Regions from separate parts of the Bartonella eidoli genome, predicted to be linked through region 2. Evidence: predicted binding sites of a transcription regulator. Region 2 holds the regulator's gene; the other holds the start of a gene.
What was found. Region 2 encodes HrcA, which represses chaperone genes, less so after heat shock. Its sites were predicted from a motif close to GTTAGCACTCNCNNNNNGNGAGTGCTAAC; they were not measured.

Region 1: a site for HrcA is predicted at 3,138-3,166, ahead of groES (co-chaperone GroES). Genes of this name have one in related genera too.

What each region holds. Positions count from the first base shown of each region.
Region 1 is NZ_JBAFWX010000003.1:83,076-90,248, reverse strand. Features, by position in the region: gene V5N68_RS02920 (alpha-D-glucose phosphate-specific phosphoglucomutase) at 1-1,581, shown strand, start outside; gene fumC (class II fumarate hydratase) at 1,600-2,988, opposite strand; gene groES (co-chaperone GroES) at 3,215-3,511, shown strand; gene groL (chaperonin GroEL) at 3,571-5,214, shown strand; gene V5N68_RS02900 (NifU family protein) at 6,412-6,990, opposite strand; gene V5N68_RS02895 (universal stress protein) at 7,068-7,173, opposite strand, start outside.
Region 2 is NZ_JBAFWX010000001.1:160,131-167,303, reverse strand. Features, by position in the region: gene V5N68_RS00695 (sensor histidine kinase) at 1-692, shown strand, start outside; gene thpR (RNA 2',3'-cyclic phosphodiesterase) at 2,280-2,822, shown strand; gene grpE (nucleotide exchange factor GrpE) at 2,933-3,595, opposite strand; gene hrcA (heat-inducible transcriptional repressor HrcA) at 3,732-4,802, opposite strand; gene V5N68_RS00675 (non-canonical purine NTP pyrophosphatase) at 5,107-5,751, shown strand; gene hemW (radical SAM family heme chaperone HemW) at 5,751-6,950, shown strand; gene dapE (succinyl-diaminopimelate desuccinylase) at 6,997-7,173, opposite strand, start outside.

The DNA.
Region 1 (7,173 bases), on a different contig from region 2:
GGAACGTCTGGTTTGCGTAAGAAAGTTTCTGTTTTTCAACAGCCTCATTATGTTGAAAATTTTATTCAATCTATTTTTAACAATATTGGATATGTTAAAGGGAAGCTATTTATTCTTGGCGGAGATGGACGTTATTTAAACCGTACACTCATCCAGATTGTATTAAAAATGGCGGCTGCTCATGGAGTAGCTTGTATTAAAGTGGGACGAGGGGGTATTTTATCGACACCTGCTGTTTCTCATCTTATTCGTAAATATCATGCACATGGTGGGATTATTCTTTCAGCAAGTCACAATCCTGGGGGGCCAGAGGGAGATTGTGGTATAAAATACAATGTTGCTAATGGAGGACCTGCTCCAAATTCTTTGTGTGAAGCTATTTTTACAACATCACGATGCCTGTTTTCTTACAAAACTATTGATGTGCCAGATATCGATTTAGACAACGAAGGTACAAAATTTATAGGATCTATGCGCGTTGATATTATTGATCCTGTAGCTAATTATGTGGCTTTAATGCAGGAGATTTTTGATTTTGAGCGCATTGCAAAGGCCGTTTCAGAAGGGCTAACTTTGCAATTTGATGCAATGCATGCTGTAACAGGGCCTTATGCACAGGAAATTTTCGAAAAATGTTTGGGTTTTTCTCAAGGAACTGTCGTAAATGCTGTTCCTTTACCCGATTTTGGAGGAAAAAATCCAGATCCAAATTTGGTTCATGCTAAGAGGCTTTATGATTTGTTGATGTCTGATCACGCACCTGATCTGGGTGCTGCATCCGATGGCGATGGGGATCGTAATCTCATTATTGGTCGTAAACAATTTATTACACCTTCTGATTCCTTAGCTATTATGGCTGAAAATGCTCATTTAATTAAAGGGTATAGGTGCGGTATTGCAGGGATTGCTCGTTCTATGCCTACGGGGCGTGCAGCTGATCTTGTTGCTGAAAAAAAAGGATTGAATCTTTTTGAAACCCCGACGGGATGGAAATTTTTTGGGTCGCTTTTAGATGCTGAAAAAATAACTTTCTGTGGTGAAGAAAGTTTTGGAACAGGGTCTAGTCATATCCGTGAAAAAGATGGGGTATGGGCTGTGTTATTTTGGTTAAATCTTTTAGCTGTAACTGGAAAAACAGTAGCGCAAATTGTTCAACAGCATTGGCGTACTTATGGGCGTTTTTACTATTCACGTCATGATTATGAAAATGTCGAAATACAGAAAGCATATATGCTTTTAGAGCAGTTGCGCGAAAATTTGCCGCAGGCAGGAACGACAGTTGCTGGTTTAAAAGTTGAAAAAGCAGATGATTTTATTTATTATGATCCAATTGATCAGAGTATCAGTCAACAGCAAGGAATACGCATTTTTTTTGATAATAATGCACGGTTAGTGGTGCGCTTGTCTGGGACAGGAACCGAAGGAGCTACCTTACGGCTTTATTTTGAGCAGTACGAAGGTGATGCATACAAACACGATCAAGACCCGCAAAAAGTCCTTCAACCTCTACAACAAGTGGCGCTGAAGTTGTTAAATATACCTCAACGATTGGGCCGCGAACGGCCCGACGTTATCACATAGAGTGTTTATGAGAGATATTTATTGTGGGTGGATCATCTTTCTAGGATCAACAAGCCGATCATAATCTTCTCCAGAAACGCCTGCTTTAATAGCTTCAGTCCGTAAAGTTGTATCATTCTTATGCGCTGCTTTAGCAATTTCAGCCGCTTTTTCATAGCCAATCTTTGGTGCCAGAGCGGTGACCAGCATGAGAGAGCGTTCCATGAGAGAATGGATATGAACCCGATTGGCCCGTAATCCCTGAATGCAATGCATATCAAAGGAGCGCATGCAATCACCAAGAAGATTAATTGATTGTAAAACATTATAGCCGATCACGGGCTTATAAACGTTCAGCTCAAAATGTCCCTGACTTGCAGCAAATGTTACACTGGTATGATTACCAAAGACCTGGCATGCAACCATTGTCATTGCTTCACATTGGGTAGGGTTCACTTTTCCTGGCATGATAGAAGAGCCTGGCTCATTTTCTGGGAGGCTTAATTCACCCAATCCTGAGCGTGGACCTGATCCCAAAAAACGAATGTCGTTAGCAATTTTGAAGAGATCAGCTGCCAGTGCATTTAAGCTTCCATGGAAGTGTGCAAGGGCTCCATGATTTGCAAGTGCTTCAAACTTGTTATGGGCAGTTTTAAAAGGAATTCCTGTCAGGGAACTAATCATTTCTGCAAATGCAACATCAAAACCTTGAGGGGCATTAAGTCCTGTTCCAACAGCTGTACCTCCCTGGGCAAGCATTTGAACATCAGAAAGGGCCAATTCAATGCGTTTACGGTTCGCTTGGAGTGCAGTTCTATAGCCTGAAAATTCTTGACCCAAAGTAAGAGGTGTTGCATCTTGCGTATGGGTACGGCCAATTTTAATGATATCTGTAAATTCTTCTTCTTTTTTTTCTAAAGTCGTAATGAGGGCATCAAGGATGGGCAATAAATGTTGATGTGTTTGGAGTGTGGTGGCGATGTGGAGGGCTGTAGGAAAGGAATCGTTCGACGATTGGCTCATATTGACATGGTCATTAGGATGCACAGGTGCTTTGCTGCCAAGCTTTCCTCCCAAAAGCATGCTGGCATGGTTAGCAATGACTTCATTGACATTCATATTGCTTTGTGTCCCTGAACCTGTTTGCCAAACAGAAAGTGGGAAATGTTTATCGAATGTACCTGAAAGAACATCATCAGCTGCAGAAATGATCGCTTTTCCTATGTTTTGTGGGAGTTTACCTTTTTCCATATTTACGAGAGCTGCCGCTTTTTTTACAAGGGTTAAAGCATAAATTATGGTAAGAGGTTGTTTTTCCGTGCCAATGTTAAAATTATGCAGAGAACGTTCAGTTTGTGCTCCCCAATAACGATCTTGACGTACTGAAATTGTTCCAAAGCTATCAGTTTCCTGACGTGTTTCAACCATGATAAAATCCTTTTATGTTCATTGGTTATCAAGTAGTAAATAACGCAAAATAGAAAGGCTAGGCAAGCCTTTGAAGCTTTTACTAAAGATTAAATTTTTTTGCTTAATCCTTGACATCGTTAAGCCACGATTTTATATTTCCAAATGGTGTTAGCACTCACACATAAAGATTGCTAACAAGGACTTAAGATTAATTCAATTATATTAAGTTTTAAGGATTTAAAAAATGAATAACATACAATTCCGCCCACTTCACGATCGTGTCGTTGTTCGCAGGGTTGAATCTGAAAATAAGACTTCCGGTGGGATTATTATCCCCGACACAGCGAAGGAAAAGCCACAAGAAGGTGAGATTCTTGCTGTTGGTAATGGCGTTCTCGATGATAACGGAAAGCGCGTTCCTTTAGAGGTTAAAACAGGGGATCGTATCTTGTTTGGAAAATGGTCTGGAACCGAAGTGAAAATTAATGGTGAAGACCTCTTAATCATGAAAGAATCTGACATTATGGGAATTTTAGGCTAAATTTGCCTTTCAATTTTTTCATTATGTACTATTTTGATACAACTCCAAGGAGAAGTTAGATGGCTGCTAAAGAAGTCAAATTTGGCCGTGAAGCGCGTGAGCGTTTGTTGCGCGGTGTTGATATCCTTGCTAACGCTGTTAAGGTAACGCTCGGCCCTAAAGGTCGCAATGTGGTAATTGATAAGTCATTTGGTGCGCCTCGCATTACAAAAGATGGTGTATCTGTTGCAAAAGAAATTGAATTAGAAGACAAGTTCGAGAATATGGGTGCGCAAATGTTGCGCGAAGTTGCTTCTAAAACAAACGATATTGCTGGTGATGGAACAACAACTGCGACTGTTTTGGGACAAGCTATTGTGCAAGAAGGGGTGAAGGCCGTTGCTGCTGGTATGAATCCAATGGATCTTAAACGTGGGATTGATGCTGCTGTTGATGAAGTCGTGGCTAGCCTTTTCAAAAAAGCAAAAAAAATCCAAACTTCAGAAGAAATTGCACAAGTAGGAACAATTTCTGCTAATGGTGCTGCAGAAATCGGTAAAATGATTGCTAATGCCATGGAAAAAGTTGGTAATGAAGGTGTTATCACTGTGGAAGAAGCAAAAACTGCTGAAACGGAGTTGGAAGTCGTTGAAGGAATGCAGTTTGATCGTGGATATCTCTCCCCGTATTTTGTAACAAATGCTGACAAAATGGTAGCTGATCTCGATGATCCTTACATTCTTATTCATGAAAAGAAATTGTCCAACTTGCAATCACTTCTCCCAGTGCTGGAAGCTGTGGTTCAATCCGGAAAGCCACTTCTCATTATCGCTGAAGATGTAGAAGGTGAAGCTTTGGCAACGCTGGTTGTGAACAAGTTGCGTGGTGGTTTAAAAATTGCTGCTGTAAAAGCACCAGGATTTGGTGATCGCCGTAAAGCAATGCTTGAAGATATTGCAATTTTGACATCAGGTCAGGTTATCTCTGAAGATGTTGGCATTAAATTGGAAAATGTCACTTTAGATATGCTTGGTCGTGCAAAGAAAGTAAATATCTCTAAAGAAAGTACGACAATTATTGATGGGGCTGGACGTAAATCTGAAATCGATGCTCGTGTAAGCCAGATCAAAATGCAGATCGAAGAAACAACTTCTGACTATGATCGTGAGAAATTACAGGAAAGACTTGCTAAGCTTGCCGGTGGTGTTGCGGTTATCCGTGTGGGCGGAGCAACAGAAGTTGAAGTGAAGGAAAAGAAAGACCGTGTTGATGATGCATTGAATGCAACACGTGCTGCTGTGGAAGAAGGTATTGTTGCTGGTGGTGGAACAGCGTTGTTGCGTGCTGCAAATGCGTTGACTGTCAAAGGAAGCAATGCTGATCAAGAGGCTGGTATTAATATTGTTCGCCGTGCGTTGCAGGCACCAGCACGTCAAATTGCTACCAATGCAGGTGAAGAAGCTGCAATTATTGTAGGAAAAGTGCTTGAAAATAGTTCTGATACATTTGGTTACAATACTGCAACAAGTCAATTTGGTGATTTGATTTCTTTTGGAATTGTTGATCCAGTGAAGGTTGTACGTTCTGCTCTTCAGAATGCTGCATCAATTGCTAGCCTTCTCATTACAACAGAAGCTATGGTGGCTGAAGTTCCGAAGAAAGATGCGCCAATGCCTCCAATGCCTGGCGGTGGAATGGGTGGTATGGGCGGAATGGATTTCTAAGACCCATTGTAATAATGATAAAAGAGAACGGGCTGAAATGGCCCGTTTTTTTTATAAAAATATTATTGTGTGTCTGTAAAATTTATATCTTACAGGTATGAAAGCCATTCGTTATTGGATAAGAGATTTAAAGCGCTTTACTCTATAAATATTGTTGCTTCTCATTTATTGAGCTCAATAAGTATTTTTATAGGGACACTTTACAAAAATGGTTTGGTTGAAAAATATATTATTTGAGAAATAGATAATAAAATTTTTTCTCTATGGCTGCTTATATCGAAGATTTCTTTAGAAAAAAGAGATATGTGGGACAGCTCCATTCTGCTGGCCTTGTATGATAGAAAGATCAAGATATATATTGTCCATGAATGGGTTGTTATCACTATGAGTAGATAAAAAAGAAAAAATCACACTTTCTTCAAATAGCTTGATAACGGAAATGATTATATGTGATGAAGAGAGATAAAATTTTCAAATGAGCTTGTGAACTTGTTGTATAAGCTTATGGGTAAGCTCTTTGTAAGAGTGGTTTTCAATATAAAAAATACTCACTTTATGAATAGAAATTTATAACTTTATAATATTGAGCACAATCTCTTCAGGATTGATTTCTTATCTTAAAATAAGCCTAGAAATTTTAGTTCTTGATGGGGCGTAAAAGGTTTTCTTTTGCGCAGAGAAAAATTACAAAGTAATCAATTGATGGAGATAACAGTTCTTTTTTACGTCATTGAGAAAGATCGTATCAGAGGAGTATTGTTGGGCTGATGTATTGAAATATAATGCTCTATAAAGGCTGTTTATTAGAAAATAGATTGTTGTGAGCATCTCTTTTCCATGTCCATTGAGAAAGGTCGTATCAGAGGAGTATTGTTGAGCCGATGTACCGAAATATAATGCTCTATAAAGGCTGTTTTGTTAGAAAATAGATTGTTGTGAGCATCTCTTTTCCACGTCCATTGAGAAAGATCGTATCAGAGGAGTATTGTTGGGCTGATGTATCGAAATATAATGCTCTATAAAGGCTGTTTTGTTAGAAAATAGATTGTTGTAAGCATCTCTTTTCCATGTCCATTGAGAAAGATCGTATCAGAGGAGTATTGTTGAGCCGATGTACCGAAATATTATGCTTCATAAAAGCTTTTTTCGTTAGAAAATAGATTGTTGTAAGCATCTTATAAAATTTGTCTCTTTTATTTATTGTGGCATCGCTTCAACACCTAGAACTTCTGGGATGAAATGCCGTAAAAGATTTTCAATACCATATTTAAGTGTTGCAGTTGAAGAAGGACATCCAGCGCAAGCACCTCTCATGTTGAGATAGACAATGCCATTTTCAAATCCGCGAAAAGTAATATCCCCACCGTCATTGGCAACAGCTGGTCGAACACGCGTTTCAAGTAGCTCTTTAATTATGAGAACAGTTTCAGCATCTTTTTCATCATAAAACTCTTCATTAAGTGCATGCGTTTGGGCTTGCGTTGCAGCATCAGTGGTAACAACCGCTGCTCCAGATAAAAAATGTTCCATGATTGTGTTTAAAATGGCTGGTTTAAGATGCTGCCATTCACCATCTTTCTTAGTGACGGTAATGAAGTCATAACCAAGAAAAATACCTACGATATTTGGAATATTAAACAATTTAGCAGCTAAAGGAGATATATTCTCCGCTTCTTCCGGTGAGTGGAATTCTAATACGCCTTGGGCAAGAACAACACGGCCTGGCAAAAATTTTAATGTCGCGGGGTTTGGAGTTGTTTCAGTTTGAATAAACATACATTCTCCTTTTATTATGAAGAATTGAAAAAATGGAAATTAAAAATACTACTATATTGTAGGAATACTACTGTATTTTAGGCAAGAGATTCAATATCCTCATCTGAAAGATTGCTGGGAATGACGATGACAGGGATTGAAAATGCTGTTTCTCGATGGCTAATTAATTGGACAAGAGGTCCA
Region 2 (7,173 bases):
ATGTAAGTCATGAATTAAAAAATCCTCTCACTTCACTTTGCAGCGCTGTTGAAACGCTTCCCCTGGTTAAGAATGAAAAAGAACAGTCGCAATTGTTTGGAATTATTCAACATGACATACAACGTCTTAACCGTTTGATTACCGACATTTCTGATGCATCGCGGTTAGATGCAGAACTTGCTCGTGAAACCGCACAAGTTGTAGATATAGCAAAGCTTTTAGAAAATCTCGTACATGCTATTAATGAAGTATATCGTAACCAACAAACAATTGATATCAAACTTCATATTACTCCGCGCCCTTATGGCAAAGCCTATCTCGTATTAGGACATGAACTCCGTTTAGGCCAAGTCGTTTCCAATCTTATTGAAAATGCACGTTCTTTTGTCCCCCATGATAACGGTCGAATTTGTATAACTATGAAAAGTGACGCATCAAATCTTATTTTAACGATTGAAGATAATGGACCTGGCATTCGTTCAGAAAATATTGAGTGTATTTTTGAACGCTTTTATACTGATCGACCAAAAGAAAATGCATTTGGACAAAATTCAGGACTCGGACTTTCTATTAGTCGACAAATCATCGAAGCCCATAACGGAACAATTACAGCTGAAAATATCGTTGATCCTACAGCTGAAAATAGTAAAACTGGCGCACGATTTATTATTGTTCTTCCCTTAAAAAAATAATTATCTATCTCAAAGCATAACAATAAAAATGGAAAGTTATAATAAAAGAAATTCCTCTTATTTTTTAAAAATTCTATTAATTCAAACTCTTTAATAGATTAAGATAAGTTTTATTCCGCCTCTTTTTTACTCAATCATACTAAATAATCAGAGTATGAAAAATTTATAAATGATGATGTAATATTTTCTACAGAAAAATAGAAACTTTATGTCATGAATATTTATGGCACCAGATTATACGGTAAAGCTTATAAATAAGCAGTTATAGATTACATTGTTATTTTCTATTCTGTATATGAAAATTTTTGTACAAATCAGACTTTTTAATTTATGAATATATCTTTTGTAAAATATCCAAGTCTTTATGTTAATATCATCAAGATATAGAAAACACCTCATAAATCTGTCTGTTTTTGAGAATTTTTCTTGGAAATGCAATAAAGCTTTATAGAATTATAAATCCTATCCTGATATATGATTAGGTTCTCTCTAATGGGAGTTTTTATAAAACGATTGGACTCACTTTTGTAGCATACCAAATGGATTGATTATTAACTTTTTTACATGCTGTAAAACATATTATTAAACATAAAAGAATTTTCAAAACACACATTTATCCTAATAATAACCTAGATCAACACTAAAATTATAAGACACTATTTCCTCCACAAACACAAATCATGATACGGTCATATAAATTGATGATTTAATAATTGCTATGCAAATTAATTAGTTATTTTACAAATGAAAAACAAATCAAAATGATCCTCAGATGTGCGTATCCCCATGCTCGCAAAACTGATTTTATTCGCAAATACCCTAGTATTTCATTATCTAAAATACTGAGAATAGAAGAAACAAAACATATTAATGTATGATAACATAACTATGATCTTATAATTAAAATAAAAACGCTCCTTAATATATATAAGCTGTCATCTTAATATTTAGGATAGATAAATTTGCATACACATTCTTCTATACAATTTGTATAATTTAGGCGTCATTATTGAAATGATGAAAAAACCATCACGACTATCAATTATAAAAAGTTCATTGCTAACTTCACCTGATAATAATGTTCTAACTAAATTTTCAATGCATTTATGAGCAGCTCAATAAATAATGAATTTTAAACATTATCATTGTCCTTATAAAATAAGATAACAAACTTTTTATAATTATCTAATTGAACCTTTCCCTTTTCTCTTAACAAAACAAGTGTTTCATATCCTAGTACTAAAATGATCAAAACCCGTATCGTCTGTTATAGCGTTTATGCAATGGTGATATTTATTTCAATCATATCTAATAAATGCGATTATTTGCTAATCACTATCTCACCAAACCTAATGTTCATAGTCTGATATTGATAGAAGGAGAATGTACGGCTTTTAACGAACTAAAATACTTTCAATTCTTTTAGTAAATAAAATGACCACCTCATAATCGGAATTGCAAGAGCTTTTTTAAAAAAGAGAAATAAGCCTTATGTTTATAATTAGAAACCATAAATGTAACTTTTACCCGGCTACGGTACAGTGCTTTTATGCTCACAGAAGAACTTTTTAGCTATAAGGAAATATCATGTTACGTCTGTTTAGTGCTGTTCAAATTCCTAAAGAAACAACAGAATCTCTCATATCATTACAAAATGGCCTAACAAAAGCGCAGTGGATTAATCCAGAAAATTTTCACATTACTTTGTCTTTTTTCGGTGAGGTCGATAGCTCTGTAGAAAATGAGCTTATCTGTGCCTTTAATACAATAGAGCTCCCCCCTTTTGAGTTACGCACAAATGGCTTTAAAGTATTTTCTCAAGAAGATAATACCCCCCATTCCCTTGTTGTTCGTATTAATTCTTGTGAAACTCTAGACCTCTTACACAAACAGATGCAATGCATACGAAATCGCTTAAAATTACCTCCTGATGTAAGGCAATTTTCTCCGCATATTACTATTGCACGATTACTCGATATTAAATCTGAAGATCTTTCTTCTTACTTATCTGCTCGAGAAGATTTTTCTATTGCTCCTTTTTGGATTCATCATTTTGTTTTATTGTTATCTCCCTCTCCTATGAGTGATGATCCCTATATTGTAAAAGGAAGTTGGAAACTTCAAGCATAAAAGGGCGTAAGAACACCCTTTAAATTTTTTTGCAACAAAGCACTTCAAAAATGAAAGGTGAGTAATATCATAATCTTATGCTAAAGCATAAAGGGGTAGTGTAGTATACTCTATGTTGGATCGGACTCAACAGAAGTTTCTTTCGCTCCCCCTTTAGCGACACCAACCACCGCTGGACGTAATACGCGCTCACCAATAATATAGCCTGCTTGAACAACCTGCTGAACGGTGTTATCCGGAACATTAGCATTAGGAATTTCAAACATTGCTTGATGAAAGTGAGGATCAAACTTTTGTCCCTCTGGATTAATTTTTTTTACCCCATGACGTTCTAATGCTGCCATCATTGCACGCTCAGTCATTTCAACACCTTCAGCTAATGTTTTCAAACCAACATCATTCTCCCGCTCACCTTCTGGAATAGCTTCCAAAGCGCGGTTAAGATTATCAGAAACAGATAACATATCACGTGCAAAATTAGCGATAGAATAAGCCTTTGCATCAGCTACATCGCGTGCAGTACGACGCCGGAGATTCTCCATATCTGCAGCAAGACGCAAAAGTTGATCTTTCAATTCTCTATTTTCATCTTGCAAAGCAACCGAAGGATCAATAAACTCATTTTTTTTCTCATCCATATCTGTATTGGATTCTGCTTCATGCATATTTAAAAGTTCATCTGCAGGCTGTTTAAATGTATTGTCATCAGCTGAATCTTTTAAATCATAATTTTCAAATGAAGCATTAGTAAATTTGTTTTTTTCATCAGACATAAAAATTCCATTCCTTCATAAGATTTGTTACTCTCGATATTGAAATTTTACAGACAAAAATCAAGGTATATTTAGGCATCTTAACATTCTTAACATAATGAGTGTTATAATAAAAACATTTGCCTGCTTGATTGTGTTAACGTAACAACTGTGACACAAGCTGAGCTGTATAATCAACCATAGGCACGATTCTTGCATAATTAAGCCGTGTTGGCCCAATAACCCCTAAAGCACCAATGACTCTTTGTTGTGAATCACAATAAGGAGCCACAACTAAAGAAGAACCAGAAAGCGAAAACAACTTATTCTCTGACCCAATAAAAATGCGAACCCCCGAACCTTCATCCGTTAAATCAAGGAGCTGTGCCATACTTTCACGTGTTTCGAGATCATCAAACAAATGTCGTAATCGCTCTAAATCTTCTTTCGCCTTTACATCTTCAAGCAAATTACTCCGTCCACGAACAATAAGATGTATTTTATGATTAGCATCTTCCCCTCCCCAAAGAGCCAAGCCAGTTTCAACAAGATGATGAGATAAGTGATCAAGAGCAGCCCGTGTTTCTGAACATAAACGTGCAATCTCTCCTTTAGCTTCACTCAATGTGCGCCCTTGAATATGCGCATTGAGAAAATTTGTTGCCTCTGTTAATTGTGCATGAGTAACACCTTCAGGCAAATGAACAATACGATTTTCAACCTCACCTCGTTGTGTTACTAAAACTGCAAGAGCGTGCTCTCCATCAAGGCGTACAAATTCAATATGCTTCAATGTCCCTTCATGTTTTGTTGCTAATACCAAACCGGCCCCACGTGAAAGATCTGAAAGAACCTGGCTAGCTTGAACGAGGAAATGTTCCACCGACTTTGTATGACCAGCCTCCTTGACTTGATTTTCAATACTTTCGCGCTCTTCTGTTGGTAAATCACCTGCTTCCATAAATGTATCAACAAAAAATCGCAAACCTGATTGTGTTGGCATTCGTCCTGCAGATACATGAGGAGCATAAATTAAGCCAAGATGTTCAAGATCACTCATTACATTACGAATTGTTGCAGGTGATAATGTTTGTTGTAAAAGCCGCGAAAGATTTCGTGATCCTACAGGTTCCCCATCATTAAGGTACGCTTCAACAATATGGCGAAAAATATCACGAGAACGCTTATCAAGATATTTTAATTCATCATCAATAGGTTTATGTTTCATCGCAATTATTTCACTACTTGAAAAATACTTTTTTGTATAAGTTGTGCTTGATTCTGGTCAAATAATCTAAAACAGTACAAAAAGATATAGCATATTTTTTACAAAGAATGCCACTACCAAAAAGAAAGGTATTTCATATATCTTACTCATTATAGCTCTTATAAAATGCGAAAAATTTTATCGGAATCTAATATTAGTGAGATTATGTCTTGTAAAATTTGGAAAGCCCCATATCATGGAGCCGTTTAAGCTTGCTTTTACTATAGTAAAGAGCTTCCTTCTTTTTATTCCCGGAGAAATGTACATGAGAAGCATAATAACAAAAAAACTTGTCATCGCCACACATAATGCCGGAAAATTGCGGGAGATTACTACATTGATTGCGCCATTTGGTTTAACAACGCAATCTTCTAAGGAGATCGGTCTGCTTGAACCAAAAGAAACAGGAACAACATTTGAAGAAAATGCCTATATAAAAGCCTTTTCAGCTGCAAAAAATACAGGACTGCCGGCTTTATCTGATGATTCTGGTATGGAAGTTGATGCATTAAACGGTGCACCAGGTGTTTATACAGCTGATTGGGCTGTTGAACCTAACGGCACACGTAATTTTTTAAAAGCTATGCAAAAAATAGAAGATGAACTTCAAAAAGTTAAAGCCTATACAAAGAGTCAACGTAAATGTCGATTTATATCAGTCATCTGCATTGCATGGCCTGATGGTTATGCTGACTATTTTCGTGGCAGTATCGACGGCACATTTGTTTGGCCTCCATGCGGAGATGAAGGTTTTGGCCTTGATCCTGTTTTTCTACCAGATGGATACGAAAAAACCTTTGGAGAAATGTCAATGGAACAAAAGCATGGTTGGAAACTTAATGATAAAACACCCCTCTCACATCGCGCACGTGCTTTCAAACTTTTAGCAGAAAATCTTCTAACATTGTAATGAATGAATCTTTCGGTATTTATATTCACTGGCCTTTTTGCACAGCCAAATGTCCTTATTGTGACTTTAATTCGCATGTTCGAATCAATGGAGTTGATCAGCCTCGTTTCGTAAAAGCTTTTGAACGCGAAATGGAAACCCAATATAGCAAAATAGGTCCACGTCGTATCACAAGTATTTTTATTGGCGGAGGAACCCCCTCCCTTATGACACCTCAAACTGTCTATGATTTATTGCAAGCTATTGCAAAAAAATGGACCGTCGATAATAAAGCTGAAATCACACTAGAAGCCAATCCATCAAGTGTAGAAGCAAAACGTTTTCATGGATACCGTGCAGCAGGAGTCAATCGTTTGTCTCTAGGAGTGCAAGCACTCAATGACAAAGCACTGCGAAAACTTGGTCGTCTTCATGATGTGCAACAAGCTCTTGATGCTATTACATTAGCACGGAAAATCTTTCCACGCTTGTCCTTTGATTTAATTTACGCTCGCCCTGAGCAAACACTTGAACAATGGAAATGTGAACTCTTGCAAGCCATTGATTTAGCAGCAGATCATCTTTCCCTTTATCAATTAACTATAGAAGAGGGAACTGCCTTTAAACGGCTTTATGCCGCAGGAAGACTTACCCTTCCAGCATCAGAGCTTGCAGCAAACCTATACCACCTTACCCAAGAAATAACCACTATGCATGGACTTCCTGCCTATGAGATATCAAATCATGCAACTCCTGGCGCTGAATCGGCTCATAATCTCCTTTATTGGCGTTATCATGAATATGCAGGGTTTGGCCCAGGGGCGCATGGGCGCTTTATTAAACGTCCACTGAATAATTTTCATACTCCTTCAACAATATCCTCATCTCAAATAGAAAACGACAAGCGTTCTGTGACGATAAACGAAAAATATCCTGAACATTGGCTTGAATTGGTAGAAACTACAGGACATGGTTGTATTGAAACAGAACAACTAACGAAAAAACAACAAGCCAGTGAAATGCTCATTATGGGCTTACGGCTTTCTGAAGGCTTAGATATTATACGTTATGAAAAATTAAACTCCAATAGCCTACCAATGGAAAAACTTATTACTTTACAACAACAAGGGCTAGTAGAAATGATAGGAAACAAACGCTTAAAAGCAACACAAACAGGACGCATCCTTCTTGACTACATCATTAACCAATTAGCAAACTAAAACCTTCCCAAGCCTCGTTGCCTGTCATCCAACAAAAATTATTTTCCTATGCAAAAAAATCAACAATGAAGCGTTCATAAATAGACGTGAGGCTTTCCATTTCCTCAAGAGCCACACACTCATCCACCATGTGCATAGTCTTTCCTGGTAAACCAAATTCAACGACTGGGCAATAATCCTTAATAAATCGTGCATCAGAAGTACCCCCTGAAGTTGAACATTC